DNA from 3 places in the Streptomyces sp. NPDC096079 genome. Region 2 is predicted to be linked to each of the others. Evidence: riboswitches for the same ligand, from Rfam matches in the RefSeq annotation. Region 2 holds a riboswitch; each other region holds the start of a gene.

The links. Region 2 has a riboswitch for S-adenosylmethionine ahead of ABTY59_RS15730 (IclR family transcriptional regulator). Riboswitches for the same ligand answer to the same signal wherever they lie in the genome.
Region 1: linked by a shared signal. The riboswitch ahead of ABTY59_RS12825 (aminotransferase class V-fold PLP-dependent enzyme) and the one ahead of ABTY59_RS15730 (IclR family transcriptional regulator) in region 2 are both predicted to bind S-adenosylmethionine.
Region 3: linked by a shared signal. The riboswitch ahead of thrC (threonine synthase) and the one ahead of ABTY59_RS15730 (IclR family transcriptional regulator) in region 2 are both predicted to bind S-adenosylmethionine.

The regions. Positions count from the first base shown of each region.
Region 1 is NZ_JBEOST010000005.1:86,201-96,399, reverse strand. Features, by position in the region: gene ABTY59_RS12840 (hypothetical protein) at 1-49, opposite strand, end outside; gene ABTY59_RS12835 (rhomboid family intramembrane serine protease) at 211-945, shown strand; gene ABTY59_RS12830 (Lrp/AsnC family transcriptional regulator) at 942-1,223, shown strand; gene ABTY59_RS12825 (aminotransferase class V-fold PLP-dependent enzyme) at 1,295-2,695, opposite strand; SAM riboswitch class IV at 2,881-2,996, opposite strand; gene trpD (anthranilate phosphoribosyltransferase) at 3,084-4,148, opposite strand; gene qcrB (cytochrome bc1 complex cytochrome b subunit) at 4,278-5,900, opposite strand; gene qcrA (cytochrome bc1 complex Rieske iron-sulfur subunit) at 5,897-6,949, opposite strand; gene qcrC (cytochrome bc1 complex diheme cytochrome c subunit) at 6,946-7,755, opposite strand; gene ctaE (aa3-type cytochrome oxidase subunit III) at 7,829-8,449, opposite strand; gene ABTY59_RS12795 (DNA-binding transcriptional response regulator) at 8,652-9,053, shown strand; gene ABTY59_RS12790 (L,D-transpeptidase) at 9,077-10,199, opposite strand, start outside.
Region 2 is NZ_JBEOST010000006.1:304,752-314,950, reverse strand. Features, by position in the region: gene ABTY59_RS15760 (response regulator transcription factor) at 1-301, shown strand, start outside; gene ABTY59_RS15755 (sensor histidine kinase) at 298-1,419, shown strand; gene ABTY59_RS15750 (NAD-dependent epimerase/dehydratase family protein) at 1,446-2,507, opposite strand; gene ABTY59_RS15745 (SDR family NAD(P)-dependent oxidoreductase) at 2,637-3,455, shown strand; gene ABTY59_RS15740 (TIM-barrel domain-containing protein) at 3,549-6,344, opposite strand; gene ABTY59_RS15735 (hypothetical protein) at 6,655-7,302, opposite strand; SAM riboswitch class I at 7,631-7,772, shown strand; gene ABTY59_RS15730 (IclR family transcriptional regulator) at 7,997-8,719, shown strand; gene ABTY59_RS15725 (class I SAM-dependent DNA methyltransferase) at 8,787-9,527, shown strand; gene ABTY59_RS15720 (DUF3291 domain-containing protein) at 9,802-10,199, shown strand, end outside.
Region 3 is NZ_JBEOST010000015.1:47,264-57,462, reverse strand. Features, by position in the region: gene ABTY59_RS26515 (winged helix-turn-helix transcriptional regulator) at 1-20, shown strand, start outside; gene ABTY59_RS26510 (alpha,alpha-trehalose-phosphate synthase (UDP-forming)) at 57-1,409, opposite strand; gene ABTY59_RS26505 (DUF7927 domain-containing protein) at 1,492-3,321, opposite strand; gene ABTY59_RS26500 (glucosyl-3-phosphoglycerate synthase) at 3,359-4,300, opposite strand; SAM riboswitch class I at 4,450-4,596, shown strand; gene thrC (threonine synthase) at 4,590-5,897, shown strand; gene ABTY59_RS26490 (MoaD/ThiS family protein) at 5,939-6,217, shown strand; gene ABTY59_RS26485 (cold-shock protein) at 6,609-6,812, shown strand; gene groL (chaperonin GroEL) at 7,121-8,749, shown strand; gene ABTY59_RS26475 (hypothetical protein) at 8,856-10,199, opposite strand, start outside.

The DNA of each region.
Region 1 (10,199 bases), on a different contig from region 2:
GCGTGCAGCGCCAGCGGGTCTCGTCGGTCGGCAGGGGAACCGTCGTCATCGGTGCCGTCCTTCTTCCTGTTGCGTGGTACTCAGGTGCGGGAGCCGCGGTGCGCCGTCGAACTGCGGTCGGTGGTGCCCGTAACCCTACGGCCTCGCGGGGAGGGCAGGGCACGGCGAGGCACTCTGTCCACTTCGGCCCCGGTACGCCATGATCTGTCCATGATCGACTGGCGGGGCGCGGCCCTCGGAGCCTGGCGGGGTGTCCGCGGCGGACCCACGGTGACGTACGGGCTGATCGCCGCCTGCTGCCTGCTCTTCCTGATCAGCCCGGTCTCCGGACTCCATCCGGGGTACGGCTCGGGGGACGCGCTCCTGGCCGCCCAGAGCGACTACTTCCGCCGCTGGGGCGTGGTGCCCGCGGAGCTCATGGGCGGCGACCCCCGGGCCCTGCTCACCCCGCTGACCGCGCTCTTCGTCCACGGCAGCTGGCTCCATCTGCTGGGAAACATGCTCTTCCTGTACGTCTTCGGCGCGATGGCCGAGGAACGCATGGGGCCCGTCGAGTTCTGCCTCTTCTATCTGGGGACCGGCTACGTCGCCCTGCTCGGGTACGCGGTGGCGCACGCCGACAGCGAGCAGACCCTGGTCGGCGCCTCCGGGGCGATCTCGGCGGTGCTCGGGGCCTTCCTCTTCCTCTTCCCGCGCTCCCGGGTCACCAGCCTCTTCCCCTTCCTGTTCTTCCTGCCGCTGCGCTTCCCCGCCTGGATCGTGCTGATCTTCTGGTTCACGCTCCAGTGGCTGGCCGCGCGGGAGGCGGGCGCGGGGCCCGGGGTCGCCTATCTGGCCCATGTGGTGGGCTTCTGCGTCGGCTTCCTCTACGCCTGGGGGCGGTTCCGCGGTGGGGATAGAGTGAAAGCCCCAGCCGCGGCGACCGAGGGAGAAAGCCAGCCGTGATCACCGCGATCGTGCTCATCAAGACCAGCGTGGACCGCATCCCCGAGATCGCCGAGTCGATCGCCGCGCTCGACAGCGTCAGCGAGGTCTTCTCGGTCACCGGTACGTACGACCTGATCGCCATGGTCCGGGTGCCGCGCCACGACGACCTGGCGGACGTCATCCCCGGCCGGATCAGCAAGATCCCCGGCGTCGAGGCCACGGACACGCACGTCGCGTTCCGGACGTACTCCCAGCACGATCTGGAGGCGGCCTTCGCCATCGGCCTGGAGTCCTGACGCCGGACGCGCGGCAGCACTGAAGGGGGCCTCCCGACCGGGAGGCCCCCTTCACCCGTACGAGTGACTGATCAGCCGCGGTCCGGGACGCAGCGGCCGTCCTCGGTGCGGTACTTCCACTGCGCGCCGTCCCGGACGAGTTCCTTCACCGCGCCGACGAACCGCTCCACGTGCTCGTCCGGCGTACCGGCGCCGAAGCTCACCCGGATGGCGTTGAGCGAACGCTCCCCGGGCGCCGCCTCGGGCGCGCCGCACTCGCCCGGGTCCTGCGGGTCGCTGCCGAGCAGCGTGCGGACCAGCGGGTGGGCGCAGAAGAGGCCGTCACGGACGCCGATGCCGTACTCGGCGGAGAGCGCGGCGGCGAAGTGGGAGCTGTTCCAGCCCTCCACCACGAAGGAGATGACGCCCACGCGGGGCGCGTCGTCGCCGAAGAGCGAGAGGACCCGCACCTCGGGCACCTCGGCGAGGCCCGCGCGGACCGTGTCGATCAGGTGCTGCTCGCGGGCGACGAGGGAGTCGAAGCCGGCCTCGGTGAGCGCCTTGCAGGCGGAGGCGATCGAGTAGACGCCGATCACGTTCGGCGAACCCGCCTCGTGCCGGGCCGCGGTGGTGTGCCACTCCACGTCCACACCACCGTCGGCCCGGCGGGCCACCTTGCGGGAGGCGCCGCCGCCCGCGAGGTAGGGCTCGGAATCCTGGAGCCAGTCGGCACGGCCGGCGAGGACGCCGGAGCCGAAGGGCGCGTACAGCTTGTGCCCGGAGAAGGCGACCCAGTCCACGTCGAGTTCGCGGACGGAGACCGGGTGGTGGGGGGCGAGCTGGGCGGCGTCGAGCACGATCCGGGCGCCGTGGGCGTGCGCGGCGGCGGCGAGCTCCTTCACCGGCCACAGCTCGCCGGTGACGTTGGAGGCGCCGGTGACGCAGACGAGGGCGGGGCCGTAGGGGTCGCGGTCGGCGAGGGCGCGCTCCAGGGTCTCGACGGCCTGCTGCGGGGTGCGGGGTGCGTTGAGGTAGGTGACGCGGGCGTCCCTCCAGGGCAGCAGCGAGGCGTGGTGCTCGGTCTCGAAGACGAAGACCTGGCAGCCTGCCGGGACCGTGGCGGCGAGCAGGTTGAGCGAGTCGGTGGTGGAGCGGGTGAAGACGACCTGGTCGCCGGGGCGGCAGTCGAGGAACTCGGCGACGGTGGCGCGGCTGTTCTCGAAGAGGTCGGTGGAGAGCTGGGAGAGGTAGCCGGCCCCGCGGTGGACGCTGCCGTAGTAGGGGGCGTAGGCGGCCACGTCGTCCCAGACCCGCTGGAGCGCCGGAGCGCTGGCCGCGTAGTCGAGCGCCGCGTAGGTGACCTCGCCGCCGGTGACGAGCGGGACGGTGACGTCCCGGCCGAGGACCGGCAGCGGGGCGGCGCAGCAGGGGTCGGCGGAGTCGGCGGCGGCGGAGTCGACGGTGGCGGTGGCGGCGTTCGGGCGTGCGGACATGGCGGTATCTCCCGGCATAAAAGGGGCGCGAAAAGGCGTGAAAGGGCCCGCAGGGCAGCAGCGCGCGAAGGGCCGCGCCACGTACGGGTGATGAGGGGAAGAGGGGCCGGAAGGGCCCTAACGCATTCGCTTGCTCACGAGACGACGCTCCCTAGAGGACCAAGGACCCCAGGGTGACGCGCAGGGGTCCGCGCTTGCCGCAGGCTTCTGCCGTACGACCTGGTCTTCACCCGGGGCACCCCGCCACGGACGGAGGGTTGCCGGACAGCCGGCCGGGGCCTTGCAGCTGTCACTCATGACCTGTTCCCGAACCTATGCCAGGCGATCACGACGCCGCAACCCCGTCCCGCCATCCGGGACGGGGCCGACACGCGCCGTTCACACGGGCTCAGGCGTTGCTGGCCGCGATCCACCGCTCCAGCGTGCGGCGGGCCGCACCGGAGTCGACCGACTCGGCCGCCTTCGCGATGCCCGCGCCGAGTCGCTCCACGAGGGTGCCCGCGCCGGGCTCCAGGGCGGTGAGCGCCGCCGCCGCGTTGAGCAGCACGGCGTCCCGTACCGGACCCGTCTCCCCCGCGAGCAGCCGGCGGGCCACGTCGGCGTTGTACGAGGCGTCGGCGCCGCGCAGTGCCTCCAGGGGCACGAGGTCGATGCCGACGTCCCTGGGGTCGAAGCGCTCCTCGGTGACGCCGCCGTCCCTGACCACCCAGACGCGGGAGGTGGAGGTGGTGGTCAGCTCGTCGAGGCCGTCGTCACCGCGGAAGACGAGGGCGGAGTTGCCGCGCTCGGCGAAGACCCCGGCGACGACCGGGGCCATGCGCGGGTCGGCGACGCCGACGGCCTGGGCCCGCACCTTGGCCGGGTTGGTGAGCGGGCCGAGGACGTTGAAGGTGGTCCGGATGCCCAGCTGGCCGCGGGCGGCGGCGACGTGCCGCAGCGAGGGGTGGAACTTCACGGCGAAGCACATGGTGATGCCGGCTTCCTCGGCGACCTCGGCGACCCGGCGCGGGGTCAGGTCGAGGTTGATGCCGAGCTTCTCCAGGACGTCGGAGGAGCCGGACGCGGAGGAGGCGGCCCGGTTGCCGTGCTTGACGACCTTGGCGCCCGTGCCGGCGACGACGATCGAGGCCATCGTGGAGATGTTCACGGTCTTGGCGCCGTCGCCGCCGGTGCCGACGATGTCGACGGCGGGACCCGGCACCTCGATCACGTTGGCGTGCGCGTACATGGTCCGCACCAGGCCGGTGATCTCCTGGACGGTCTCGCCCTTGGCACGCAGCGCCACCATGAACCCGGCGATCTGCGCGTCGGTCGCCTCGCCGCTCATGATCAGGTCCATCGCCCAGGCGGTGTCGTCGGCGGAGAGGTCCTTGCCGTCGAGCAGGCCGTTCAGCAGGACGGGCCAGGAGCGGCCCGCCGTGGTAGGTCCTCCAGCGGGGGTCGCAGCGCTCATGGCAGCTCCTGATGATCACGTGACGGATACGGTCCCACCCTATCGACCTCCGGGGACGGCAAAGAGCCCCGTCCATCGAATGGACGGGGCTCTCGCCGTGGCGACCTACAAGGTCAGGTGTTCAGGTGATCAGTGGTGGCCGTGGCCGCTCTGGATCTCCTTGTACTCCTCGACCGTGGGCTTGGCGATCTGGCTGTCGTCGCCGTAGTAGCCCTTGTTGAGCTTGACCCGCAGCTTCTCCATGGCGCCGATCTTGCGCTCCACGCCGTTGTCGTCGACGGCCGGCGGAAGCTCCGCGGCCTCGTACTGCTCGTGCGCGGTGAGGCGGTGCAGCTCGCCCTGGCTGAGCGGCTCGTGGATCTCGACGAACTCACCGTGCGGCAGGCGCTTGATGATGCCCGACTCGCGGCCGTGCAGCACCTTGTCCTTGTCGCGGCGCTGGAGGCCGAGGCAGATCCGCTTCGTGACGACGAAGGCGATGACCGGGCCGGCGAAGAAGAAGATCCGCACGAACCAGGTGATCGAGTTCAGCGACAGGTGGAAGTGGGTCGCCCAGAGGTCGTTTCCACCACCGACGAGCATGATCATGTACGCGGTGATCCAGGCGACACCGAAGGCGGTGCGCGTCGGAGCGTTGCGCGGGCGCTGCGCGATGTGGTGCTCGCGCTTGTCGCCGGTGATCCACGACTCGATGAACGGGTAGACCGCGATCGCCGCGAGGACCGCCGGGAAGATCGCCAGCGGGATCATCACGCCGAGGACCAGCGTGTGGCCCCACAGGTTGATCTCCCAGCCCGGCATGACACGGATCAGACCCTCGGCGAAGCCCATGTACCAGTCGGGCTGGGCGCCGGTGGACACCTGGTCCGGGCGGTACGGGCCGATGGCCCAGATCGGGTTGATCGAGGCGATCGCCGCGATGACCGCGATGACACCGAAGACCAGGAAGAAGAAGCCTCCGGCCTTCGCCATGTACACGGGCAGCAGCGGCATGCCGACGACGTTGTTGTTCGTCCGGCCGGGGCCGGCGAACTGCGTGTGCTTGTGGACGAACACCAGGATGAGGTGGGCGACCACGAGGCCCAGCATGATGCCGGGGAGCAGCAGCACGTGCGCCGAGTAGAACCGGGCGACGAAGTCGCCGCCGGGGAACTCGCCGCCGAACAGGAACATCGACAGGTACGTGCCGACGACCGGCACGGACAGGATCGCGCCCTGCATGAAGCGGACACCGGTGCCGGAGAGCAGGTCGTCCGGGAGCGAGTAACCGGTGAAGCCGGTGAACATGCCCAGGAAGAACAGCAGGAAGCCGAACAGCCAGTTGATCTCACGCGGCTTGCGGAACGCGCCGGTGAAGAAGACGCGCATCATGTGCACGAACATGCCGGCGAGGAAGATCAGCGCCGCCCAGTGGTGGATCTGCCGGATGAGCAGACCACCGCGCACCTCGAAGGAGATGTGCATGGTCGAGTTGAACGCCTCGGACATCAGCTGTCCCTGGAGCGGGACGTACGGTCCGACGTACTCCACCTCGTTCATCGACGGGTGGAAGAACATCGTCAGGTAGACGCCCGTCAGGATGATGATGAGGAAGCTGTAGAGGCAGACCTCGCCCAGCATGAAGGACCAGTGGTCCGGGAAGATCTTCCGCATGTTGGCCTTGGCCAGCGTGTAGATCCCCAGGCGGCCGTCGGCCCAGTCCGCGACCCGCTCGCCGGCGGGTGCTTTCTTCGTTTCGGTCACGGTGCTCATCCGCGCTCCCAGAAGGCAGGACCGACGGGCTCGTCGAAGTCGCCGAGCGCCTCCAGGAAGCCCTTGTCGTTCACGCCGATCCGCAGCTGCGGGAGGGCGTGACCGGCCGGGCCGAAGATGACGCGGGCGCCGTCGGAGAGGTCGAAGGTGGACTGGTGGCACGGGCAGAGCACGTGGTGCGTCTGCTGCTCGTACAGGGAGATCGGGCAGCCGACGTGGGTGCAGATCTTCGAGAACGCGACGATGCCCTGGTGCGACCACTCGAGCTCGCGCTTGTCCTTGATGTCCTCCGGCTGGATCCGGACGATCATCAGGGCGGCCTTGGCGATCTCGGTCTGGAAGTGCTCGTCGTGCTCCGAGAGGCCCTCGGGCATCGCGAAGGTCAGCGAGCCGACCGCGACGTCCTCGGGACGCAGCGGCTCGTGCGTGTTCATGTTGATGAGCTGGAGCCCCTTGGACCACAGGGTGACCCGGAGCTTCTTCTCGGGCAGCGGGCCCATGTCACGCAGCAGGACGATGCCGGAGAGCGGTACGAGCGACAGCGCGCCGAACATCGTGTTGCGGATGAGCTTGCGGCGGCCCATGCCCGACTCCGCGGCACCGGCCGCGAAGTCCGCCATGACCTTCGCCTTGACCTCGGGCGACGCCGCCATCGGGTGACGCTCGTCGGCGACCTCGACGTCGGACATCAGGGTGCGGGCCCAGTGGACCGCGCCCGCGCCGATGAAGAAGAGGGCGGCACCGAGGGTCAGACCCAGGGCGAAGTTGAGCGCGGACACCCGGCCGAGGGGCCAGATGTACACGATCTTGTCGACCGGGAAGATCACGTACGAGGCGATGAAGCCGATGGTGGCCAGCATCGACAGCGTGAACATGAAGGCGACCGTGCGCTCGGACCGACGGGCGGCCCGCTCGTCGATGTCCTGGATGCGGGGCTTGTGGGGCGGGAGGCCCGGGTCGGCGAACGGGTCGTCGGCGACCTTCACCGCGCCGTGCGCGGTGTCCTGCCCTGCCGGCAGGTTCTCTTCTGGAATCTCTTGGCTACTCATGACTTCTTGGCCTTAGCGGTGTGGGCCGCGACCCAGATGGCAACTGCGATCAGCGCACCCAGACCGAAGACCCAGGCGAACAGGCCCTCACTGACGGGGCCGAGGCCACCGAGCTTGAGACCGCCCGGGTTGTCGGCCTTGTCGCTGTTGACGGCCTGGACGTACGCGATGATGTCCTTCTTCTCCTTCTCCGGCATGGTCGTGTCGGGGAAGGAGGGCATGTTCTGCGGGCCGGTCTGCATGGCCTCGTAGAGGTGCTTCGGGCTCACGCCTTCGAGGCTCGGGGCGTACTTGCCGTAGGTCAGCGCGCCACCCTCACCGGTGAAGTTGTGGCACTGGGCACAGTTGGTGCGGAACAGCTCGCCACCACGGGCGATGTCGGCACCGTCAGGGCTGTACTGGCCCTCGGTCGGCGTGATCGCACCGGCACCGAGAGAGGCGACGTACGCCGCGAGCTGATCGATCTCAGCCTGCGAGTAGATGACCTTCTTCTTCGGGACCTGGGCGCCCGGCTGCTGGGCCGGCATACGGCCCGTGCCGACCTGGAAGTCGACCGCGGCCGAACCGACGCCGACGAGGGACGGGCCGTCAGTGGTGCCCTGACCGCCGGTTCCGTGGCAGCTGGCGCAGCCGACGGAGTAGAGCTTCTTGCCCTCCTCGATGGCGAGGGACTGGGCGGTTTCATCGGCCTTCGCCGTGCCCGCGGGCGCGAACGCGGCGTACAGCCCCCCCGTGGCCGCCAGCGCGAGAAGTAGGACGACGACCGCCGCCAGCGGATGGCGTCGTCGTGCGGAGAGCTTTTTCACGGATTACCCCGGTGTCAGGATCTTCTGCGTCGATGCTTGCTGGATGTCTCGGTCCGCCCGGAGGCGGAGCCGATTACTTGATCATGTAGATCGTGGCGAAGAGGCCGATCCAGACGACATCGACGAAGTGCCAGTAGTAGGACACGACGATGGCGGCGGTTGCCTGCTCGTGGGTGAACCTCTTGGCGGCGTACGTCCGGCCGAGGACCAGCAGGAAGGCGATGAGACCGCCCGTCACGTGCAGGCCGTGGAAGCCGGTGGTCAGGTAGAACACCGAGCCGTACGGGTCGGAGGACAGCGAGAGGCCGTCCTTCTTGACCAGCTCGGTGTACTCGAACACCTGGCCGCCGATGAAGATCGCACCCATCACGAACGTGATGATGAACCACGTCCGGAGCTTCTTCACATCGCCCCGCTCGGCGGCGAAGACGCCGAGCTGGCAGGTGAGGGAGGAGAGCACCAGGATCGTGGTGTTGGTCGCCGAGAAGGGGAAGTTCAAGGCCGAGGCCTTTTCCGCCCAGAACTCGGGACCCGTCACCGATCGCAGGGTGAAGTACATCGCGAAGAGGGCCGCGAAGAACATCAGCTCGGAGCTCAACCAGATGATGGTTCCGACGCTGGTGAGGTTCGGTCGATTGACCGACGGGTGCGCGTGCCCTGTTTCTACTGTCGTTACTGTCGCCACGACCGACATTATGTCGGTCGCTTATCCCGCCCTCACTCCGGGGGGTGCCGTTCGGAGTGTCAGGGGGGCGTGTCCAGCCCGAACGGCCCAGCGCGGAGGCCCCGGAGCACCGTTCGAACAGGTGCTGAACGGGTGTTGACGGGGTGTGGACCGGAGTAGCATCCGGCGCATCGGTCGACGACCTTCCCACGGACTTCCCCACGGAGGAACGATGCAGTCGAGTGCCACGGTCCTGGTCTACAGCGACGACGCGAACACCCGCGCGCAGGTGCGGCTCGCGGCCGGACGCAGGCCCGCGACCGACGTTCCCCCGGTCGAGTTCGTGGAGTGCGCGACGCTGCCCGCGGTGCTCAAGCGGCTGGACGAGGGCGGGATCGACGTGTGCGTGCTCGACGGCGAGGCGGTGCCCGCCGGAGGCATGGGGGTGTGCCGGCAGATCAAGGACGAGGTCTTCCGGTGCCCGCCGGTGCTGCTGCTGATCGGACGCCCCCAGGACGCCTGGCTGGCCACCTGGAGCCGCGCGGACGCCGCGGTCACCCTTCCGGTGGAACCGGTCGAGTTCGCGGCGTCCCTGGCGTCCCTGCTGCGCTCACGCCTGTCGATCGACGCGTGAGCGGGCCGGGACGCGCGCGTTAGTCAGATCGAGGGCCTCAGACGGGCCTTCTCGGTGGGGGTCACGGGGTTCGCCGCGGCCTCCACCAGGGCGCTGCCCTGGCGCCACTTGTCCCAGGTCAGGTTCCAATCGCCGAAGCCGTTGCCGAAGGTGTCCATCGTGTCGCCGTAGCTGTTGACGACGCTGACCAGGTCGCCGGGGCGGACGGTCTCGAAGAACCAGGCCGCGTTCCCCGTCGACATGCCGACGCAGCCGTGGCTGACGTTCTCGACGCCCTGGGAGCCGACCGACCAGGGCGCGGCGTGGACGTACTCGCCGCTCCATGTCACCCGCGTGGCGTAGTACACGGGCAGGTCGTACGAGTCGTCGCTGCCCTCCGCGATGCCGATGCTGGTGCCCCGCATCCGGACGTAGTACTCCTTGCCGAGCACCACCTTGATGCCGTTACGGGTGGAGAAGCCGGGTTTGCCGGTGGTCACCGGGATGGTATTGATCACTTCTCCGTTGCGCTTCACCGTCATGTAGTGCGACCCGGCGTCCGTGACGGCCTCGATCCGGTCGCCGATGGTGAGCTTCAGCGGCTTGGAGGCGCCGCCGTACAGCTTGTCGCCGACCTTGAGGCCGTCCAGGTTGCCGGTGACCGTGACGAGCGCCCCGGCCGGCCAGTACTCCTTCGGGCGGAAGTGCAGCTTCTTGTCGTCCACCCAGTACCAGGCGCCCTCCACGGCGGGCGTGGAGCGGACCTTGAGGGCCCGTTCGACGACCGCGCGGGCGGAGCGGTCCTTGACGGGGAGGCTGAGCTCCGCCGTGATCGGCTGCCCGACGCCGTACGTGCCCGCCTGCGGGCCGAAGGTCACGGTCAGGGCCCGTTTGGCCGGAGCCGTCTCGAAGGTGAACGTACGGGCGCCTGGAGCGCCGTCCTCGTCCTCGGTGGCCACCCGGACGGTGTAGCGGGCACCGGCGGCCAGGGCGGCCGTGGAGCGCCAGCGCTGTCCGTCCGCGGTGAGTTCGCCGGCCAGGTGGTGGCCGGAGGCGTCGGTGGCGGTGACGTCGGTGATCCGGGCGTCGTCGTCCTTGGCCGTGATCTCCAAGGGCTTGTCGGGGTCCGCCTTGGCGCCGTCGGCGGGAGCGCTGACCGCGAGCTGG
Region 2 (10,199 bases):
CGACGTCCACCGCGGGACCCGTCGGGCGGCCAAGCACGGCCGGGACCTCACGCTCACCCTGAGGGAGTTCGACCTCCTCGCGCACTTCCTCGCCCACCCCGGCCGGGCGCACGGCCGCGAGGAGCTGATGCGGGACGTGTGGGGCTGGGAGTTCGGCGACCTGTCCACCGTCACCGTCCACGTACGTCGCCTGCGCGCCAAGATCGAGGACGACCCGGCCTCCCCCCGCCTCATCCGGACCGTCTGGGGCATCGGCTACCGCTTCGACCCGGCGGGGACGGGACCGGAGGACACCCGATGAAGGACGTCCTGCTCATCGCGGCCTTCGCCCTCGGCGGTGCGGCCTGTGCCGGCGGGCTCGGCGCGGTCGCGCTGAGGTTCCTGCGCCACCGCTCCGTCGCCGTCTCCCTGACCGTGGTCGCCGGGGTGGCCGTCACCGCGATGCTCGCCGGCACCCTCGCCGTCGCCCGGGCGATGTTCCTGTCCCCGCACGACCTGACCGTCGTCACGCTCGTCGTCGCCATGGCCGCCGTCGTCTCGCTGGCGACCGCGCTCGTGCTGGGACGGTGGGTCGTCGCCCGCGGCCGCGATCTGGCCCGCGCGGCCCGGGAGTTCGGCGAGGGCGGCAGCTTCGCCGCGCCGCCCGCCCGGTCCACCGCGGAACTGGCCGCCGTCACCCGCGAACTCGCCGCCACCAGCGCCAAGCTCGCCGCGTCCCGGGAACGCGAACGCGCCCTGGAGGCCTCCCGCCGCGAACTCGTCGCCTGGATCTCCCACGACCTGCGCACCCCGCTCGCCGGACTGCGGGCCATGGCCGAGGCGCTGGAGGACGGGGTGGCCGCCGAACCCGCCCGGTACCACCGCCGGATCCGCACCGAGGTCGAGCGTCTGGACGCCATGGTCGGCGACCTCTTCGAGCTGTCCCGCATACATGCCGGTGCCCTCGAACTGGCCCCCAGCCGTGTCTCCCTCCAGGACCTGGCGGCCGACGCCCTGCTGGGCGCCGACCCGCTCGCCCGGGAACGCGGCGTACGGCTGTGCGGCGACGACCTCGCGCACGTACCGGTCGACGTGGACGGCAAGGAGATGACCCGGGTCCTGGCGAACCTCCTGGTCAACGCCATCCGCCACACCCCCGCCGACGGCACCGTCGCCGTGAGCGTCGGCCGGAGCGCGGACACCGCCGTGCTCTCCGTCACCGACGGCTGCGGCGGCATCCCCGAGGACGACCTGCCGAAGGTCTTCGACACCGGCTGGCGCGGCAACCCCGCCCGGACGCCGCCCGCCGGCGCGGGACTGGGCCTGGCGATCGTACGCGGCATCGTCGAGGCGCACGCGGGACGGGCACGCGTGTCCAACGTCCCCGGCGGCTGCCGCTTCGAGGTGACGCTACCGCTCGCGGGCGCCGCCGACGCCTGAGGGGGGCGGGGGCGCGGGGCGGGCGGCTACCCCACCCCCGCCGAAGCCCGTTGGGTCGCGTGGGCGAACTCGGACATTCCCTCGGCGAACCCGGTCTCGGGGAGCCAGCCCAGGTCGCGCCGCAGCCGTGACGCGTCGGCGGTGACGTGCCGCACGTCCCCGAGGCGGAACTCGCCCGTCACCACGGGTGCCGGGCCGCCGTGCTCCGAGGCGAGCGCCGCGGCCATCTCCCCCACCGTGTGCGGGTCGCCGCTGCCCACGTTGTACGCCGTGTGGCCGCCGGCCGGCAGGTCCCCGATGCCCGCCAGCACGACCGCGTTGGCCCCGGCGACGTCGCGGACGTGGACGAAGTCCCGCCGCTGAGCGCCGTCCTCGAACACCCGCGGGGCCTCACCACGTGCCAGCGCCGACCGGAAGAACGAGGCCACACCCGCGTACGGGGTGTCCCGCGGCATGCCCGGCCCGTACACGTTGTGGTACCGCAACGACACGGCCGTACCCCCGACGGCCCGTGCCCATGCGGTGGCCAGGTGCTCCTGCGCCAGCTTGGTCGTCGCGTAGACGTTCCGTGGATCGGCCGGCGCGTCCTCACCCACCAGCCCGGGCACCAGTTCGGCCGCGCAGCGCGGACAGCGCGGCTCGAACCGGCCGGCCTCCAGGTCCGCCACCGCCCGAGGGCCCGGCCGCACCACACCGTGTGCGCGGCACTCGTAGCGTCCCTCGCCGTACACCACCATCGACCCGGCCTGCACGAACCGGCGCACCCGGGCCTCGGCCATGCCGGCCAGCAGCACCGCCGTGCCCAGGTCGTTGCAGGCGACGTAGTCCGGAGCGTCCGCGAAGTCCTTGCCCAGACCGACCATGGCGGCCTGGTGGCAGACGGCGTCCACCCCGCGGAGCGCGCCGCGCACCGTCTCCGCGTCCCGGACGTCGCCCCGGACGAACTCGGCGTCCGGCACCTCGGGGGCCCTCGGGTGGGCGGCCGGCAGCAACGCGTCCAGCACCACCGGCGTGTGTCCCCCGGCCGCCAGCGCGGCGACCACCTCCGAGCCGATGAATCCGGCTCCTCCTGTGACGAGTACTCGCATGCCCGGCACGCTACGGACTCCGCTTACGCGGCGCCCGCTCCCGCACCGTGCCGTAAGAGTTCCGTCACGAGCCCTCGGTGTCGCTCGCGCGCCTAAGATCACCGGGAACACACGGGAGAGGTGGCGGACATGGCGGACCAGCGCGTGTACCTGGTGACCGGCGGCGGAACGGGGATCGGGGCCGCGACCGCGCTGGCACTGGCCCGGGAGGGGCACAAGGTGGCGGTGTCCGGGCGGCGGCCCGAGCCGCTGCGGCTGGTCGCGGAGGAGAGCGGCGCCCTGCCCGTACCGTCGGACATCGGGGACCCCGCCGCGGTGACCTCGCTCGTGGAGACCGTGGTCGGCACGTACGGACGGCTCGACGGTCTGGTCCTCAACGCCGGCATCGGGCGGGGCGGCGGGGTGGGCGAGGTGACGCTCGAGGACTGGGACGAGGTCATGCGGACCAACCTCACGGGTCCGTTCCTGCTGCTGCGCGCCGCGCTCCCCCACCTCCTCGACGCCCGCGGCGCGGTGGTCGCGGTGGCCTCGGTGTCCGCACTGCGCAACGGCGTCGGGAACGCCGCCTACGCCACCTCCAAGGCGGCGCTGCTCCAGCTGTGCCGCTCGCTCGCGGTCGACTACGGGGGCGCGGGCCTGCGCGCGAACACGGTGTGCCCGAGCTGGGTGCGCACCGACATGGCGGACCGCCGGATGAACCGGTTCGCCGACGAGGCGGGCCTGGAGGGGAACGGTCTGGAGGCGGCGTACGAGGAGGTGACCCGGGTCCTGCCCGCCGGGCGGCCGGGTGAGCCGCGCGAGGTGGCGGAGGCCGTCGCCTGGCTGCTGTCCCCCGCCGCTTCGTTCGTGAACGGTGCGGTGCTCACCGTCGACGGTGGCGCGACGGCGCTCGACCCGGGCACGCTCGGCTTCGAGTTCCGTCTTGAGCCACGCGCCCCTCGGGCCTGACCGGCCGTCACGGCCGGGGGCGGGGTCCTGCTCCCTCGGACGTACCGACGGACGGACGGGCGTCGCCGAGCGGCGCCCGTCCGTCGAGCGCTGTCAGCCGGTGGGGCGACCGGTCGCGGTGAGCTCGGCCAGACTGGTCCAGGGGCCCCGGCCGCCGGCCTCGGTCAGTGCCCTCAGGCGTAGGTAGCGGCCGGGTTTCGCGCTGAACGCGACCCGCGTCGCCGCCGCCGTGTCGGGGAAGGTGCCCGTGGCCACGGGGGTGCCCCAGGAGCTCGTACTGTCCGACACGTACAGCTCGTAGGAGCCGATGCGGCCGTTGACGCCACCGTCCTGGCGGGGAAGGTGCGTGACGGAGTCGACCTCGTAGCGCGCGCCCAGATCGATCTGGATCTCGTGCGGGAGGGCGGCCGCGTTGCCGGACCACCTCGTGTGCCAGAGGGTGGCGGGGTTGCCGTCGATCGCGTTGGCCGCGGCGCCGTTCTCGGCCGCCTTCTCCTCGCTGTCGGCCCGGACGACGCTCCAGCCCGTCTGGCTGATCGGGGCCGATCCGCCGACCGTGGTGCCGGTCGGGACGGTGAGGGCGGTGGCCGTGAGCGTGAACGCGGCGCCGGTGGTTCCGGTCTTCACCCAGAGCGTGCCGGAGCGATCGGCTGCGTCGTAGTACCAGCCGGTGGTGGCGGCGTCGTACGCGGCCTTGCCGCTCAGTGCCGGGAGACTGGTGGTGCCGACGCGGACCGCGCCCGGGGCGCTCGCGCTGCGCAGGGTGAACTCGTATCCGCGGGACGCCGGTTTGCCCGTGTAGGTGCCGGTGGGCGCTCCCACCGAGACCGTCACGTCGCCGGTGCCCGTCGTGGGTGCGGTGACGTCGACCCGCTGCCGTGCGGAGGCGCCGTTCTTGTAGTCCCGGGTGACGCCGTCGTCCTCGTAGAGGCTGAAGGAGGAGTTGCCGCGCGGCTGGATGTCGTAGGTGAGGGTGGAGACGGGCTTCTCGCCCGTGTAGTTCATCTGCGGCCACATCGGCACGATCGCGCCCGCCTTGACGAAGAGCGGCAGGGTGTCGAGGGGTGCGGAGTAGCCGTTGAGCCAGCCGGGTCCGGTGTAGACCTTCCCGGTCCAGTAGTCGGTCCAGTTGCCGGCGGGCAGGTAGATGCCGTCACGGGTGGACGTGTCGGAGACGACGGGGGCGACGAGGAAGGAGTCGCCCGCCATGAACTGCCCGCTGGTCCGGTTCCCGCGCGCGACGGGGTCGTCGGGGTACTCCAGCACCATCGCCCGGGTGGAGGGGACGCCGGTGTCGGACGCGTGGCGGCTCATCGTGTACAGGTAGGGCATCAGCCGCATCTTGAGGTGCAGGTACTTGCGGTTGATCGACTGGTAGGGCTCCGGGAAGCGCCACGGCTGCTTGTCCTGGTAGCCGGCCGCGGGGTTGGTCGCGCCCCAACCGGACATGGTCATGAACGCCGGGGTGAAGGCCTTCCACTGCAGGTCGCGCACGTATGTCCGCGGGCTCCCGCCGAAGATGCCGTCGACGTCCCCGCTCGCGTAGTTCAGGGCGGACAGACCGGCCCCCGCGATCGCGGGGACGTGCCAGCGCATGGCGTCCCAGGTGCCGGAGGTGTCTCCGGTCCACACGACGGCGTTGCGCTGCGTTCCCGCCCAGCCGTCCACGGTCCATACGAAGCGGCGCGCGTCGGAGTTGTTCTCGATCCCCTCCACGGCCTGCTTCACGCCGTTGAAGGCGGTCTTGTAGCCGCCTCCGATCCAGGCGACGTCCGTCTTCACCGCTCGCGAGCCCGCCGTACCGACCTCCCAGCCGATGCCGGACAGGCCCGTGGACGTCCACAGTCCGGTCCGGAAGCCCTTCTCCTTCAGCTGCGCGGCCGTGCCGGGGAGGTCGGTGTAGCCGCAGCCGTAGCCGTCGTTGGGGAGGAACCAGCCGGAGGGCATGTTCGCGGCGCGGGCGTCGGCGGCGTAGCCGACGACGTCGGGGGTCGTCTGGTGCCGGAGCCGGTCGTGGTCGCCCTGGTAGGCGGGGTTCGACGCGTTGAAGCAGTCGGCGTTGCCGAGTTCGAGGCCCCAGATCGGGGCGAGGAACGGCTTGCCGGTGACGTCGGTGTAGCCGTTCAGGACGTCCTTGAGGGAGTTGCCGGCGAAGTACCAGGCGTCGAAGCGGTTCTCGTTGTGGCGCAGGGAGGTGGGCGCGCCGAAGGAGTACGACCCCGGGGACCAGGTGTTGCGCATGACGCCGTAGCCGTTGGTGGACATGTAGAAGGGGGCCGGGCTGGCGTTGCTGTTCTCGGTCCACTGGTTGGACACGGCGACGGGGACGGTCTTGTCCCTCAGGGCCCATTCGCCGAGCCGCAGCCCTGTGCCGTAGAACTGCTCGTCGGCCGCCCGGGTGAGGAACTGGGTGGTCTGCGAGCCCGTCCAGGTCGTGGGCTGCGACTCCGCCCACAGGAGGGTCGCGTCGTCCGCCCGGTACAGGGCGAAGGTCAGCGGAGCCTTGTTGACGCGCAGGCTGATCGACGGTGTGGCGATGCGGTAGTACGAGCCGGTGTCGGTGAGTGTCGCCCCCACCGCGCCGAAGGCGGTGTTGACGGCGAGGTCTCCCCCGGCCGGGTCGTCGGTGAAGGAGCCGTTGGGCGAGAGCCAGACGCGGAGGACGTCCGCGCGGGCGATCACGACGCGGGCGGCGGCTCCGCTCGACGTGGTGATCGTGAAGGTGTCGCCGGAGCGGCTCACGCCGGTGGCGTTGCCGGCGGTGGCCGCCTGGGCGGCCGGTGCGGGAAGGACGACGGCCAGGAGGGCCGCGATCAAGGTCGCGGCCAGGGTCAGCGCGATCCGTCTGAGGCTCGGTCGTGGCAGGGCGCGCGGGACGGCGGCGGTCATGCGACTGGTTCTCCTCACGAGGTCGGCGGCGTCGGCGGGTGCGGCGGCGCGGTCGTTGGAGCTGTTCCTGTCGGGGCGTGAGACATGGCAGCAGTGACAGGTGCATGACGTCAAGTGCGCGAACGGACACGGTTACGAGCAGCTTCGCGCACACGGAACCCGAGGGACGCGTACCCGCCGCGTCCCGCTCCGCGCCGACCGGCACTCCCGTGGCGGCCCGCGTCGCGGTGCCGCGGGGCCGACGCCGGAAGGCCCGCCCACCGGTCTGCCGGTGGGCGGGCCTTCGACGTGGCGCGTCTCGGTCAGCCGGTCACGGTGATCTGCTGGGCCGGGTCCGTGGTGTCGCCGAGCTGGTACGTGGCGCTGAAGGTCGCGGACTGATTGCCGGTCGGACAGAGGAAGCCGCCCGTGGCGGTCGCGGGGACGGGGCGTTGACGATGGCCAGCGCGGACGGACTGCCGTTGGTCCAGGTGCCGTTGACGGCGGTCGGTCCGGCCGGCGAGGCGGTGATGGTGCAGCTGGCGAGGCCACTGGTCTTGAGGACGACGCCGCCCTTGGGGATGGTGAAGCCGCCCGTGACGGGGGCGCCGTTCTGGAGGGAGAGCGTCCAGGGGCCGTTGGTCGCGTTGCTCGTGATGGTCACGTTCACGCCGAAGATGCTGGTGCTGCACCCGCTGAAGCTGGGCGGATTGACCGGTACGGAGACGGGGCCCGCGGCGTTGTGGTTGCCGGGGGCGGCGGGGATGGCGTTGTTGGCTCCGCTCGTCGGCACGGAGGCGGAGACGGTGCAGGTCATCGTGGTCGACCCGGCGACGAAGGTGGCCTTGCCGGTGAGCTTGGCGGAGAAGGAGTGGCCGGCCGGCAGGACGGTGGTCGAGGCGGCCTGGGTGCCGGCGGCCCCGAAGGAGAGGGCGCCGGCGGCAGCGAGGCCGGTGAGGGACACGAGCAGCTTGGACATGAGATCTCCTCGTTGATCGACGGTGGGGTGCGAGGAGGTGCGGGTCGTCGCATGGTGCCGTGCGCGGGGTGCCGTTGCGCACGGTGTGTACGCATGGTGCGTGGGGGGTGACGCGCAAAGTGACTAGAGAGTAGAACCGGCCGGTAGGGGTGTCCAGGCAGGTTTCCGGCCACTACTGACAGATCGTCAGATCCACTGACCCGAACGTCGTGCGTGACACCGCGACCCGCCCCCGTGCCGACGACGGCGCCGACCGACCTGACCTGGCGTTCGACGCGCCCGGGAAGCCGTTGGCAGCCACCCCCCGGAGTCTTGTATGGTTCTCCGCGAATCATCCAGAGGGGTGGAGGGACCGGCCCTACGAAGCCCCGGCAACTCCCCGTTCGACTCGGCGCTCATCGTTCGCGCCGCGCCGTCGGGATCAGTGCCAACTCCGGCCTGCGCCAACGTGGCGCAGGAAAAGATGAGGAGACACGGTGCTCTCTGTGCTGCCTTTCGCCCCGGCTCTGTCCGCCCCGGGCCTGTCGCGTACCCGCCTCACCCTGTCCGCCCCGCGCATGTCGCGTACCCGTCTCGTGATCACCACGGCATATCGGCCGACCGCTTCGGCCCTTCCCCGCTGATCATCCCCACCCTCCCCGCACGAGGCCTCCGCGAGCCGGTCGCTCGCGGATCGAGACTGGAGTACCCCCTCATGGACATTTCGGATATTTCTAGCGGAGTCGGCGTCCTCGACAAGGCCGCCGTGATCCTCGGCGCGCTGGCGGCGGGCCCGGCCACTCTGGCGGGGCTGGTCTCCGCCACCGGCCTGGCGCGGCCCACGGCCCATCGACTGGCCCTCGCGCTCGAACGCCACCGCATGGTGGCCAGGGACATCGAGGGCCGATTCGTCCTCGGCCCCCGACTGGCCGAGCTCTCGGCCGCCGCGGACGAGGACTGCCTGCTGGCCGCGGCCGGTCCGGTCCTCGTCTCCCTCAGGGACGCCACCGGCGAGACCGCGCAGCTCTACCGGCGCCAGGGCGCGCTGCGCGTCTGCGTCGCCGCCGCCGACCGGACCTCCGGCCTGCGCGACACCGTGCCGGTGGGGGCCACCCTCCCGATGAAGGTCGGATCCGCCGCCCAGGTGCTGCTCGCCTGGGAGGACCCCGAGCGCTTCTACGAAGGGCTGCAGGGCGCCAGCTTCACGGCCACCGCGCTCAGCGGCGTACGACGCCGGGGCTGGGCCCAGTCGATCGGTGAGCACCAGCCCGGCATGGCCTCCGTCTCGGCTCCGGTCCGCGGCCCGTCCGACCGCGTCGTGGCCGCCGTCACGGTCACCGGGCCGATCCAGCGCCTCACCCGGCAGCCCGGCGCCCGGCTCGCCAAGGCCGCCGTCGACGCGGCCGACCGCCTCACCCAAGTCGTCGCCCTCGCGTGACCCGGGACGCCTCGCCCCCGGTATTCCGGTCGACAGCGCCCCTCCGCGCCGGGCAGAGTGGCCTGCCGTGACAAGCAGTGAACTGTGGAGCCGCGCGACCGCCGACCGCTACGACGCCGAGGAGACCGAGATGTCCTCGGCCGCCGTCCTCGGACCGACGCTCGACTTCCTCGCCGACCTCGCCGGAGACGGCCCGGCACTGGAGTTCGCCATCGGAACCGGACGGGTGGGCGTCCCGCTCCGGGAACGCGGCGTGCCGGTGGCCGGCATCGAGCTGTCCGCGCACATGGCAGCCGTTCTCCGGCGGAAGGCCGACGCCGACCTCCTCCCGGTGACCATCGGAGACATGGCCACCACCGTCGTCCCCGGTGAGTTCTCCCTGGTCTACCTCGTCTACAACACGATCACGAACCTGCTCACCCAGGACGAGCAGGTCGAGTGCTTCCGCAACGCCGCACGGCACCTGGCACCGGGCGGGCGGTTCGTCATCGAACTGGGCGTGCCGCCCCTGCGGTTCCTGCCGCCCGGCCAGGTCGCCGTGCCGTTCGACGTCTCCGAGCGCCACCTCGGCTTCGACACCTTCGACCTGGTCGAGCAGGTCCTCGTCTCGCACCACTTCACGCGCGAGGACGCGGAGGGCCGCTACCGGCGGGACAGCTCCCGGCACCGGTACGCCTGGCCCGCGGAGCTCGACCTGATGGCGCGGATCGCCGGACTGGAGCTGGAGCGCCGCGTCGGGGACTGGGACGGGACGGCCTTCACACAGGACTCCTCGAAGCACATCTCCGTGTGGCGCAGGCCCGCCTGACCCCTGTGGTCGGCCGCCCGCCCCGGCGCACCGAAGCGGCTTGCCCCGCCCGTCACCCCCGGGGCCCGCAATGACCTGCGCACGAAGCCACTTTGACGCGAGAAACGCAACTTCGACAGGGCCGGTGGAGCCAGCTACCTTCACCTGGACTTCGGCGATCGCCCACGGTCGCGCAGGAGTTCGTTCCGGTTGAGCCACCCCGTACGGGCGCGCTCACGCCCTCACGAACCCGCGCCCCGACGCGTACGCCACCGCACCGGCCTCGGAGAGACGCATGCCCCATCTCGCGCTGTACACCTTCGGCGTCCTGTCATCGCCACTCGCCGACCCCGGCCCCCTCACGCGTGACCTCCACGACAGCGGCGAGGTCATCTACCAGAGGATCAGCCGGCACCCCGGGTACCTCGCGCACGCGGAACCGTCTCCCGGCGGCCGGGGCGCGCACTTCGACCTGGACTGGGGTGTGTGGGGCGAGTTCGCCGTGCCGCCCTGGTACGGCAAGGGCCGCACCGCGGAGACCGTCGCCCTGGCCACGACCCTCTCGCTCTGGACCGACGCGCGTTCCGCCTTCGACGCCGTCTACACCGGTCTGCACCGGGAGGCGCTGGCCAGGCGTTCCGACTGGTTCGAGAGGTCGGCACACCCCAATCACGTGTTCTGGTGGGTCCGGGA
Region 3 (10,199 bases), on a different contig from region 2:
TGCGGCAGAGGGCCTCCTAGGAGGCTCCGGTCCGGCCCGCGCCCCACCGGGTGGCGCTAGCCCCTGAGGTCCTCCAGCTGGTCCAGGAACCAGCGCTGCGGGGGGAGTGCCGTGGCGGCGGTCGCCAGGCGCTTCGTGCGGTCCGTGCGCTCCGCCGGGGGCATGGTCAGGGCCGTGTGGAGGGCCTCAGCGGTCTCCGTCACGTCGAAGGGGTTCACCGTGAGGGCGTCCTCGTGGAGTTCCTCGTACGCCCCCGCCTCCCGGGACAGGACCAGGGCGCAGCCGTTCTCCGAGACGACCGGTATCTCCTTGGCCACCAGGTTCATGCCGTCCCGCACCGGGTTCACCAGGGCCACGTCCGCCAGGCGGTAGGCGGCGAGGGAGCGGGGGAAGTCGTCCTCGACCGAGACCAGGACCGGCTGCCAGTCCGCCGTGCCGAACTCGGTGTTGATCTCCGCCGCCAGATCGGAGACGGCCGCGGTGTACGCGCGGTACGACTCCAGGTCCTGGCGCGAGGGGTAGGCCGAGGCCAGGTGGACCACCCGGTCGTGCCATTCCGGGCGGTTCGTGAGGAGTTCGCGGTAGGCCCGGAGACCGCGCAGGATGTTCTTCGAGAGCTCGGTGCGGTCCACGCGGACGATCGTCCGGCGGTCGCCGATCTCGCCGCGCAGTGCCGCCAGGCGGTCGTCCACCTCCGGTCGGTACGCCAGTGCCCGCAGCTCCTCGCCGTCCACGCCCAGGGGGTACGTCGCCACCCGGGTCCGTCCCAGGTCGCCCGCGCAGGCCTCGAACGCCTCGGCCCAGGCGCGCGTGTGGAAGCCGAGGCGGTCCGCGCCGAGCATCCCCCGGAGCAGCTCCTCGCGGACGTCCGCCGGGAGCATCCCCAGGTACCCGGGTGAGGCCCAGGGGGTGTGCGTGAAGTGGGCGATGCGCAGGTCGGGGCGGAGCTCCCGCAGCCGGCCCGGGACGAGGGCCAGGTGGTAGTCCTGGACCAGGACCGCCGCGCCCGGTGCCGCCTCCGCGGCCAGGCTGTCCGCGAAGGCGTGGTTGTACGCGCGGTACGACTCCCAGCGGCGGCGGAACTCCGCGTCGAAGACCGGCTCGCGCGGGACGTCGTACAGATGGTGGTGGAGGAACCACAGCACCGAGTTCGCGATGCCGTTGTACGCGTCGGTGTAGGTCGCCGGGTCGATGTCCAGCATCCGCACGCCCGGCTCGGCCGTCCCGCGTCTCACCGCCTCGCGGTCGCCGTCGCCGAGCGCGGCGCACACCCAGAGGCTCTCCCGGGCGTCGATGGTGCTCAGGGCCGACGCCAGGCCGCCGCCGCCCTTGCGGGCTTCGAGCGAGCCGTCCTCGCCGAGCGCGTACGAGACCGGGCCCCGGTTGGATGCCACGAGCACAGTAGCCATGTGGCGAACCTAGCCCGTCTCGTAAACGCTCAAACGTACGTATACGAGACGGGCTGATCCGGCCACGGGCGGTCACCGCAGGTCAGTCGCGCCGGCCGCGCATCGCCGCCTTCGCCACCAGGCCCGTCGCCGCCAGCGCCACCGCGAGGGCGCCCAGCAGCCAGAGGCGCTCGCCGCTGCTTCCGGTCTCCGCCATGGAGCCGGGGCCCGCGCCCGCGCCGGTGTGGTGGCCGCCCTGGGGGCCCGGGGCCGGGGGTGCCGGGGAGGACGGGCTCACCGGGACCGTGCGGGGCGCGCCGGCTTCCCCGGAGGAGGGTTCCGGTCGCGCCGGGGCCGGTGCGGGCTCCGCCGGGGTGGGCGTGGGGGGCGGGGTCGGCTCCGGGGCCTCCAGCGTCGGGGCCTCCAGCTTCGGGGCCGTCGTGCAGGACGGGTCCGCGCTGCCGTCTCCGCAGGTGGAGCGCGGGGTCTCCACCTCCACGCCGGCGCGGAGCCTTCCGTCGCCCGTCGCCGGGTCCTTGATCGTCACCGAGTAGGTGACGGTCGCCGTCTTCCCGGCCGGGATGGTCCCGACGTACCCGATCCTCCGCTTCTCGTACGAGACCGTGCCCAGGTCGGTGCGCACGTCCCCGTTGTAGTCGGCGTCGTCCAGGTTCGCCGTCAGGTCGTCGCCGAACCGGGCGTTCGGGTAGTCGGTCCCGCTGACGTTCCTCGCGGTGATCGTGTACGTGAGGGTGTCGCCCGGCTTCACCGTGTGCGGGCTCGCCGTCTTGGTGACCTCCAGGTCCGGGACCGGTACGGAGAAGGCGAGCGCGGACGGCACGTAGGTGTCGCCGCTGGTGGAGAAGGTCAGGTCGGCCGAGCCGGCGCCGGGCGGGACGGCGCCGGCCGGGACGTCGAAGGCCTTGGCGTCGATGCCCAGGCTGTCGGTGAGCTTCGGGGAGAGCGCGCCGTCGGCCTCGCCGACGAAGAAGCCGTCCGTGGTGCCGGTGGGGGGCGCGGTGACGTTCCTGCCGTCCACGAGGAACCTGTCGCCCGGCGTGTTCCGGTCGCCCTCGTACGCGGTCACGCTCGCGCGGACCGTCCCGGGGCTCCGGTGGAAGCCGTCCACGGTGATCGTGGTGGCCGGCGAGGTGGAACGCTGGAGGACGTGGCCGCCGTAGACGCGGACGTTCCGCCGCTCGGGGGCCTTCACCGGGTCCGGGCCCGGGAACGCGTGGACGACCGTGAGGGACCAGCCCGCCACGCAGCCCTTGCCGTCGGCCGCCCAGAGGTTGCCGACCGCCACCCGCGCGTCCGTCCCCGAGACGCCCGCGAAGGCGGCGGTCACGTCGGACTCGCCCGTGTAGTAGTGCGGGCCGCCGGTGTCGGCCGGGTCCGCGACCATGCTGTCGATCGAGACCGGGGTCGCCGCCCCCGCCCCCACCGTGATCACGGGGGCCGTCGTCGTCGGGTCGCCGGGGGAGCGCCCGACGTCCGCGCCGGAGATGTCGCAGCGCTTCAGCCGGGCACCGCCCGGGCCCTTGTACGTGCCGTCGTTGCCGCCCCAGAAGAGGCGGGCGTACGCGACCCGGGCGCCCGCGGGGATCCTCACGTGGCCGGTGCTGGAGCCGAAGGCGTCGCTCCCGGTGCCGGCCGCGTCGATCCGCCGCATCACGAAGGTGTTGTTGTCGTCCGCGCCCCGGCCGGACGCCGCCGTCGCGCAGCGCGCCGCCGGCTCGGCCGGGGCGGTGGGGCAGCCCATGACCGTGTTGCCGATCGTGGTGAAGTCGCCGTACAGCGACGCGGCGTACCGCTCGCCGAAGGGCTCGACCACGTCCGCGGCGACCGGGACGGCCGCCGTGAACGCGATCGAGCCCGCGGTGAGCCCGATGACCGCGAGCAGTCTGCTCAGGTGGTGTCGTCTGAAGCGCATAAAAGGGCAATTTATGCAAAACGGATCATCGTGGGGGTTACGCCACGCGGCGCCGCGCGTACTCCGTGATCTCGGCCATCGGCGGCCGCTCCTCGGTGTCCACCGCGTACGTCCGCGGCTCGAAGCCCTTCTCGCCCCGCTCGAACTGCGTCAGCCTCGGCCGCACCAGATGGCCCCGCGAGAGCCGCAGCTGCGCCGTCCGGTAGATCGCCGCCGCCATCCGGCCCAGCGCCTGCCCGTCCTGGTGCCGGTGCTTGCGCACCCCCACGTCCACCTGCGCGAGCGCGTCCAGGCCCACCGTGTGCAGGGCGTCGACGAGCAGGCCCAGCTCCACGCCGTACCCGACGGGGAACGGCAGCCGTTCGAGCAGCGAGCGGCGCGCGGCGTACTCGCCGCCCAGCGGCTGCACGAAGCCCGCCAGCTGCGGCCAGTGGAGGTTGAGCAGCGGGCGCGCCACCAGCTCCGTGACCCGGCCGCCCTGGCCCGGGGTGTCTCCGAACGGGCGGTCGTACATCGCTTTGACGAAGTCCACGTCCGGGTCCGTGAGCAGCGGGCCCACGATCCCCGTCACGAAGTCCGCCGAGAAGTCCCGCAGGTCCGCGTCCACGAAGCACACGACGTCCCCGCCCGTCACCATCAGCGACCGCCAGAGCACCTCGCCCTTGCCGGGCACGGCCGGTATCCGGGGGAGTATCGCGTCCCGCGCGACCACCCGCGCCCCGGCCGCCGCCGCCACCTCCGCCGTGCGGTCCGTGGAGCCCGAGTCGATCACCACCAGCTCGTCGACGAGCGGCACCGCCTCCGTCATCAGCTCGCGGCGGATCACGGCGACGATGTCCCCGACCGTGGCCTCCTCGTTCAGCGCGGGCAGGACGACGCTGACCTTCGTGTTCCGCTTCGCGGCGAGGATCCGCTCCAGCGGCCGGTCCGCCACGGACCAGGACCGCCGGTCCAGCCAGCGCTCCACCTCTTCCAGCACGTGATCTCCATCTCGCGGTTCGGACGGCCGGTTCAAGGTTCCGGGCCTTCGGTTACAGTCTTGAACAACGCGGATGCCCGATGCACGTCGGGGTGCCGACCGCGTCGGAGCGCAGGAACGAAAGTCCACCACGCTTCACAATCGAATACCGCTCATCCAGAGGGGCAGAGGGAAACGGCCCGTTGAAGCCCCGGCAACCCTCCAGTCGGTTCGTCTCGTCCTCCAGCGAGGTCCCCGGCTAGGGAAGGTGCCAAATCCGTCTCATGGCGAAAAATTCGTCATGGGAAAGATGAGGAGAAAGGGCCTCGCCTCCATGGCTGTTCAGACCGTCGCACCCACCACCGTCGACCTCGGTCCCGCGTCCGGACTTTCCTGTCGCGAATGCGGTGAAATCTTCCCGCTCGGACCGATCTTCGCCTGTGAGCTCTGTTTCGGACCGCTCGAAGTCGCGTACGACCTTCCCACCGGCGACCCCGAGGCGCTGCGGAAGCAGATCGAGGCCGGCCCCGCCAACATCTGGCGCTACGCCCCGCTGCTGCCCGTCCCCGCCGACGTCGCGGACAAGCCGAACCTGAACCCCGGCTGGACCCAGCTCGTCCAGGCCGACAACCTCGCCGCCGCGATCGGCGTCGCCCCCGGCAAGCTCTTCGTCAAGGACGACTCCGGCAACCCGACCCACTCCTTCAAGGACCGGGTCGTCGCCCAGGCGCTCGAAGCCGCCCGCGCCTTCGGCTTCACCACCCTCTCCTGCTCCTCCACCGGCAACCTGGCCGGCGCCGTCGGCGCCGCCGCCGCCCGCGCCGGCTTCCGCTCCTGCGTGTTCATCCCGCACGACCTGGAGCAGGGCAAGGTCGTCATGGCCGGTGTCTACGGCGGTGACCTCGTCGCCATCGAGGGCAACTACGACGACGTCAACCGCTTCTGCTCGGAGCTCATCGGCGACCCGCTCGGCGAGGGCTGGGGCTTCGTGAACGTCAACCTCCGCCCGTACTACGGCGAGGGCTCCAAGACGCTCGCGTACGAGATCTGCGAGCAGCTCGGCTGGGTCATCCCCGACCAGCTCGTCATCCCGATCGCCTCCGGCTCCCAGCTCACCAAGATCGACAAGGGTCTGCAGGAGCTCATCAAGCTGGGGCTCGTCGAGGACAAGCCGTACAAGATCTTCGGCGCCCAGGCCGAGGGCTGCTCCCCGGTCTCCGCCGCCTTCAAGGCCGGCCACGACGTCGTCCGCCCGCAGAAGCCGAACACCATCGCCAAGTCCCTGGCGATCGGCAACCCGGCCGACGGCCCGTACGTCCTCGACATCGCCCGTCGCACCGGCGGCGCCGTGGAGGACGTGAACGACGAGCAGGTCGTCGAGGCCATCAAGATCCTCGCCCGCACCGAGGGCATCTTCGCGGAGACCGCGGGCGGCGTGACCGTCGGCGTCACCAAGAAGCTCGTCGAGGCCGGTCTGATCGACCCGGACCTCACCACCGTCGTCCTCAACACGGGCGACGGGCTCAAGACCCTGGACGCGGTGGCCGACACCTCTCAGGCGACCGTCACCATCCGCCCGAGCCTGGACGCGTTCCGCGACGCCGGCCTGGCCGTCTGAGTCCGTCCGCTTCCCCGGCCCCCCGAAAGGTTTCCGAAGACATGGCCGTGAACGTCCGCATCCCCACCATCCTCCGCACCTACACGGGCGGGCAGTCCGAGGTCCAGGCCGAGGGTGCGACCCTCGCCGAGGTCATCGCGGACCTGGAGAAGAACCACACGGGCATCGCCGCCCGCGTCCTGGACGACCAGGGCAAGCTGCGCCGCTTCGTCAACGTCTACGTCAACGACGACGACGTGCGCTTCGAGCAGGGCCTGGAGACGGCCACCCCGGCCGGCGCGGGCGTCTCGATCATCCCCGCCGTGGCCGGCGGCTGCTGACCCCGCTTTACCCGTCGGTACGAATTGCCCCTTCCGCGCGATAAGCGGAAGGGGCAATTCTGCATGGTTGAGCGCGGTAGAGTTGGGGAAGTCCCCTCCGCTGCGCATGCCGGACGCATATGAGAATGCGTCCCCGCACGACAAGAAGCAGCCAAAGTGCCCGCGTGTTGTGTACGTTCTGCGCGTTTTGCCGGGCCCGACTTGCCCCGTAATTCCGGGGATTCTCCCCAATTCCCCTTTCCGGGGCGCCCAGAATTCTCGGTCGAATGACCTGTTGCAGAGGGCAGTTGGGCAGATACATTCAGCGGCGGTCGACGCGTTCCGGCGCAGGGTCTGACCCGGGTCCGCGAGGTGCGGTCCCGCGCAAGGGCCAGTAATAGGGGAGTTAGGCATGGCTCAGGGCACCGTCAAGTGGTTCAACGCGGAGAAGGGCTACGGCTTCATCGCGGTAGACGGTGGTGCGGATGTTTTCGTCCACTACAGCGCGATCCAGATGGATGGCTACCGCAGCCTCGAAGAGGGCCAGCGGGTCGAGTTCGAGATCTCGCAGGGCCAGAAGGGTCCGCAGGCGGACATGGTCAAGCTCGCCGTCTGAGCGCGGCGCGATCGGCCACCGACGCAACGCCGTCGAGGGGTCCGCATCCCTGAGGGGATGCGGACCCCTCGCGCGTTCCCGAACCTCGCGGGAGAGGTGCCCGATCCACGAGAGTCGCTTGCACTCGCATGGGTCGAGTGCTAATCATTGGCGTTAGCACTCGGAAGGTGAGAGTGCTTACGAGGATCGGGCAGACGAGGTCCGCGGCCAGGTGGGGCAAGGAACCATCGGGTACGCAGGCCGTCCGTCGCGGGCGTCGGCGCGGTCCTGGAGCGTTATCCACCCCATGTCCGGGAGGACCACTTCACATGGCCAAGATCATCGCGTTCGACGAGGAGGCCCGGCGCGGTCTCGAGCGCGGCATGAACCAGCTCGCTGACGCCGTCAAGGTCACCCTCGGCCCCAAGGGCCGCAACGTCGTCCTCGAGAAGAAGTGGGGCGCCCCCACGATCACCAACGATGGTGTCTCCATCGCCAAGGAGATCGAGCTCGAGGACCCGTACGAGAAGATCGGCGCCGAGCTGGTCAAGGAAGTCGCCAAGAAGACGGACGACGTCGCCGGCGACGGCACGACCACCGCCACCGTCCTCGCCCAGGCGCTCGTCCGCGAGGGCCTGCGCAACGTGGCCGCCGGTGCCAACCCGATGGCCCTCAAGCGCGGCATCGAGAAGGCCGTCGAGGCCGTCTCCGGCGCCCTGCTCGAGCAGGCGAAGGATGTCGAGACCAAGGAGCAGATCGCTTCCACGGCCTCCATCTCCGCCGCCGACACCCAGATCGGCGAGCTCATCGCCGAGGCGATGGACAAGGTCGGCAAGGAAGGCGTCATCACCGTCGAGGAGTCCCAGACCTTCGGTCTGGAGCTGGAGCTCACCGAGGGCATGCGCTTCGACAAGGGCTACATCTCGGCGTACTTCGCCACCGACATGGAGCGCATGGAGGCGTCGCTCGACGACCCCTACCTCCTGATCGTCAACTCCAAGATCTCCTCCGTGAAGGACCTCCTTCCGCTCCTGGAGAAGGTCATGCAGTCGGGCAAGCCGCTGCTGATCATCGCCGAGGACGTCGAGGGCGAGGCCCTGTCGACCCTGGTCGTCAACAAGATCCGCGGCACCTTCAAGTCCGTCGCGGTCAAGGCCCCGGGCTTCGGCGACCGCCGCAAGGCCATGCTGAACGACATCGCCATCCTCACGGGCGGCACGGTCATCTCCGAGGAGGTCGGCCTCAAGCTCGAGAACGCGGGCCTCGACCTGCTCGGCCGCGCCCGCAAGGTCGTCATCACCAAGGACGAGACCACCATCGTCGACGGTGCCGGTGACAGCGAGCAGGTCGCCGGTCGCGTGAACCAGATCCGCGCCGAGATCGAGAACTCCGACTCGGACTACGACCGCGAGAAGCTCCAGGAGCGCCTCGCGAAGCTGGCCGGCGGCGTGGCCGTCATCAAGGCCGGTGCCGCGACCGAGGTCGAGCTCAAGGAGCGCAAGCACCGCATCGAGGACGCCGTTCGCAACGCGAAGGCGGCCGTCGAGGAGGGCATCGTCGCCGGCGGTGGCGTGGCCCTGCTCCAGGCGTCGAACGTCTTCGAGAAGCTCGAGGCCGACCTGGCGGGCGACGAGGCCACCGGTGCCAACATCGTCAAGCTGGCCCTTGAGGCCCCGCTGAAGCAGATCGCGGTCAACGCCGGTCTCGAGGGCGGCGTCGTGGCGGAGAAGGTCCGCAACCTGCCCGTCGGCCACGGCCTGAACGCCGCGACCAACGAGTACGTCGACCTCATCGCCGAGGGCATCATCGACCCGGCGAAGGTCACGCGCTCCGCTCTGCAGAACGCCGCGTCGATCGCCGCGCTGTTCCTCACCACCGAGGCCGTCATCGCCGACAAGCCGGAGAAGGCCGCCGCGCCGGCCGGCGGCGGCATGCCGGGCGGTGACATGGACTTCTGATCCTGACGGATCGGCAGTTCATCGCTGAACGCGAACGAGGGCGGCACCCCCTGGTGGGGGTGCCGCCCTCGGGCGTTTCGCGGAACGGTCGACGGATCAGCGCACGTCAACGCACGTCGACGTAGTCCCCGCCCGCCGAGGCCGGCGAGTGGAAGTGCCGGTAGTCGGCGGAGTAGTGGCGGATCCGCCAGGTGCCGTCGGCGCTCGCCTTGGCCCTCAGGGAGACGCTGCCGTTGGCGCCGGACCGGCCCGTCGCCATCTGCTTCCAGGTGGTGGTGCCGCGCGGCAGGAACTGCAGGACGACCGGCGCGTTCCCGTAGGCCCGCCAGGCGCCGTCCCAGTAGTGCTGGAGCCCGCCGGTGACGGTCACGTACCCACCCTTGGAGACCGGCTCGGGACCGGCGTTCAGGGAGACGATCCGGGTGTCGCTGCGGACGAGCCGGAAGGAGTACGTGGCGGACTCGGCGAGTTCGTCACTCGTCAGGTGCCGGACCCGGTACCAGCCGCCGCGGCCGCCCGCGGTGAGGGTGACGTTCGTCCCCGAGTAGACGGTCTCGCGGGGCGGGACCCGCTTCCAGCCGCCGGCCACGGACTGCTCCAGCTGCACGTCCAGTTGCGAGACGTACGCGTCCGGCGCGTACCGGGCGCGGAGGGAGGCCGTCACCGAGACGGTGCCGTCGGCGGAGAGCGAGGCGGCCAGCAGGTCGGTGCGGGACTCCAGGGGAACGGCGAGCCGGCCCGAGAGCCGGTCGAAGCTCAGGAACGGGTCGCCCGAGGTGACCTCCCACTCGTACTGGCCGGACCCGGCCGAGGCGAGGAGCTTCGCGGAGAACCGGCCGGTCGCGTCGGTGAGCACGGTGCTGCTCCGCGGGCCGAAGGCCACTCGGACGGGCTGCTCGGCGAGCGGCGCTCCCGCGGCGGCGGGGTCGGTCAGACGGCCGCTGACCGTGACGGTCTCGCCGTCGAACGCCCGCTTCCGGTCGGCGGCGGCGGTGGCCGTGACCCGGCGGGGCTTGTACTCCCACACGTTGCGGGAGCCGCTCACGGTGCCGTGCACCTCGGCGCTGTCCTCGGCGAACGAGGCCGTGAAGGTGTCGCCGGGTCCGGTGACGGCGTACGGCTCGCCGGTGAAGTCGCCGGTGGCGGAGGTGACGAGGGTCCGCGGGGCCTCGCCGGCGGCGCCGTCGCGTCCGACGGAGACATGGCGCTCGGGCAGCGGCACCACGTCGCCCGAGCCGGGCTGGACACCGGTGAGGGTGCCCTGCGGGCGGGCGTTGCGGTCGTCCCAGGCGGGGACGCCGACGCCGAAGGTGAGTTCGGGCCGCAGCCGGAAGTCGAGCCGTCCGGCGTCGGCGCGGGTCAGCTTGTTGCCGAGCGAGTCGGTGGCCGTGACGTCGATGGCGTACGTGCCCAGGTCGGGGATGCTGCCGCCGTCCTCGACGAGCTTCAG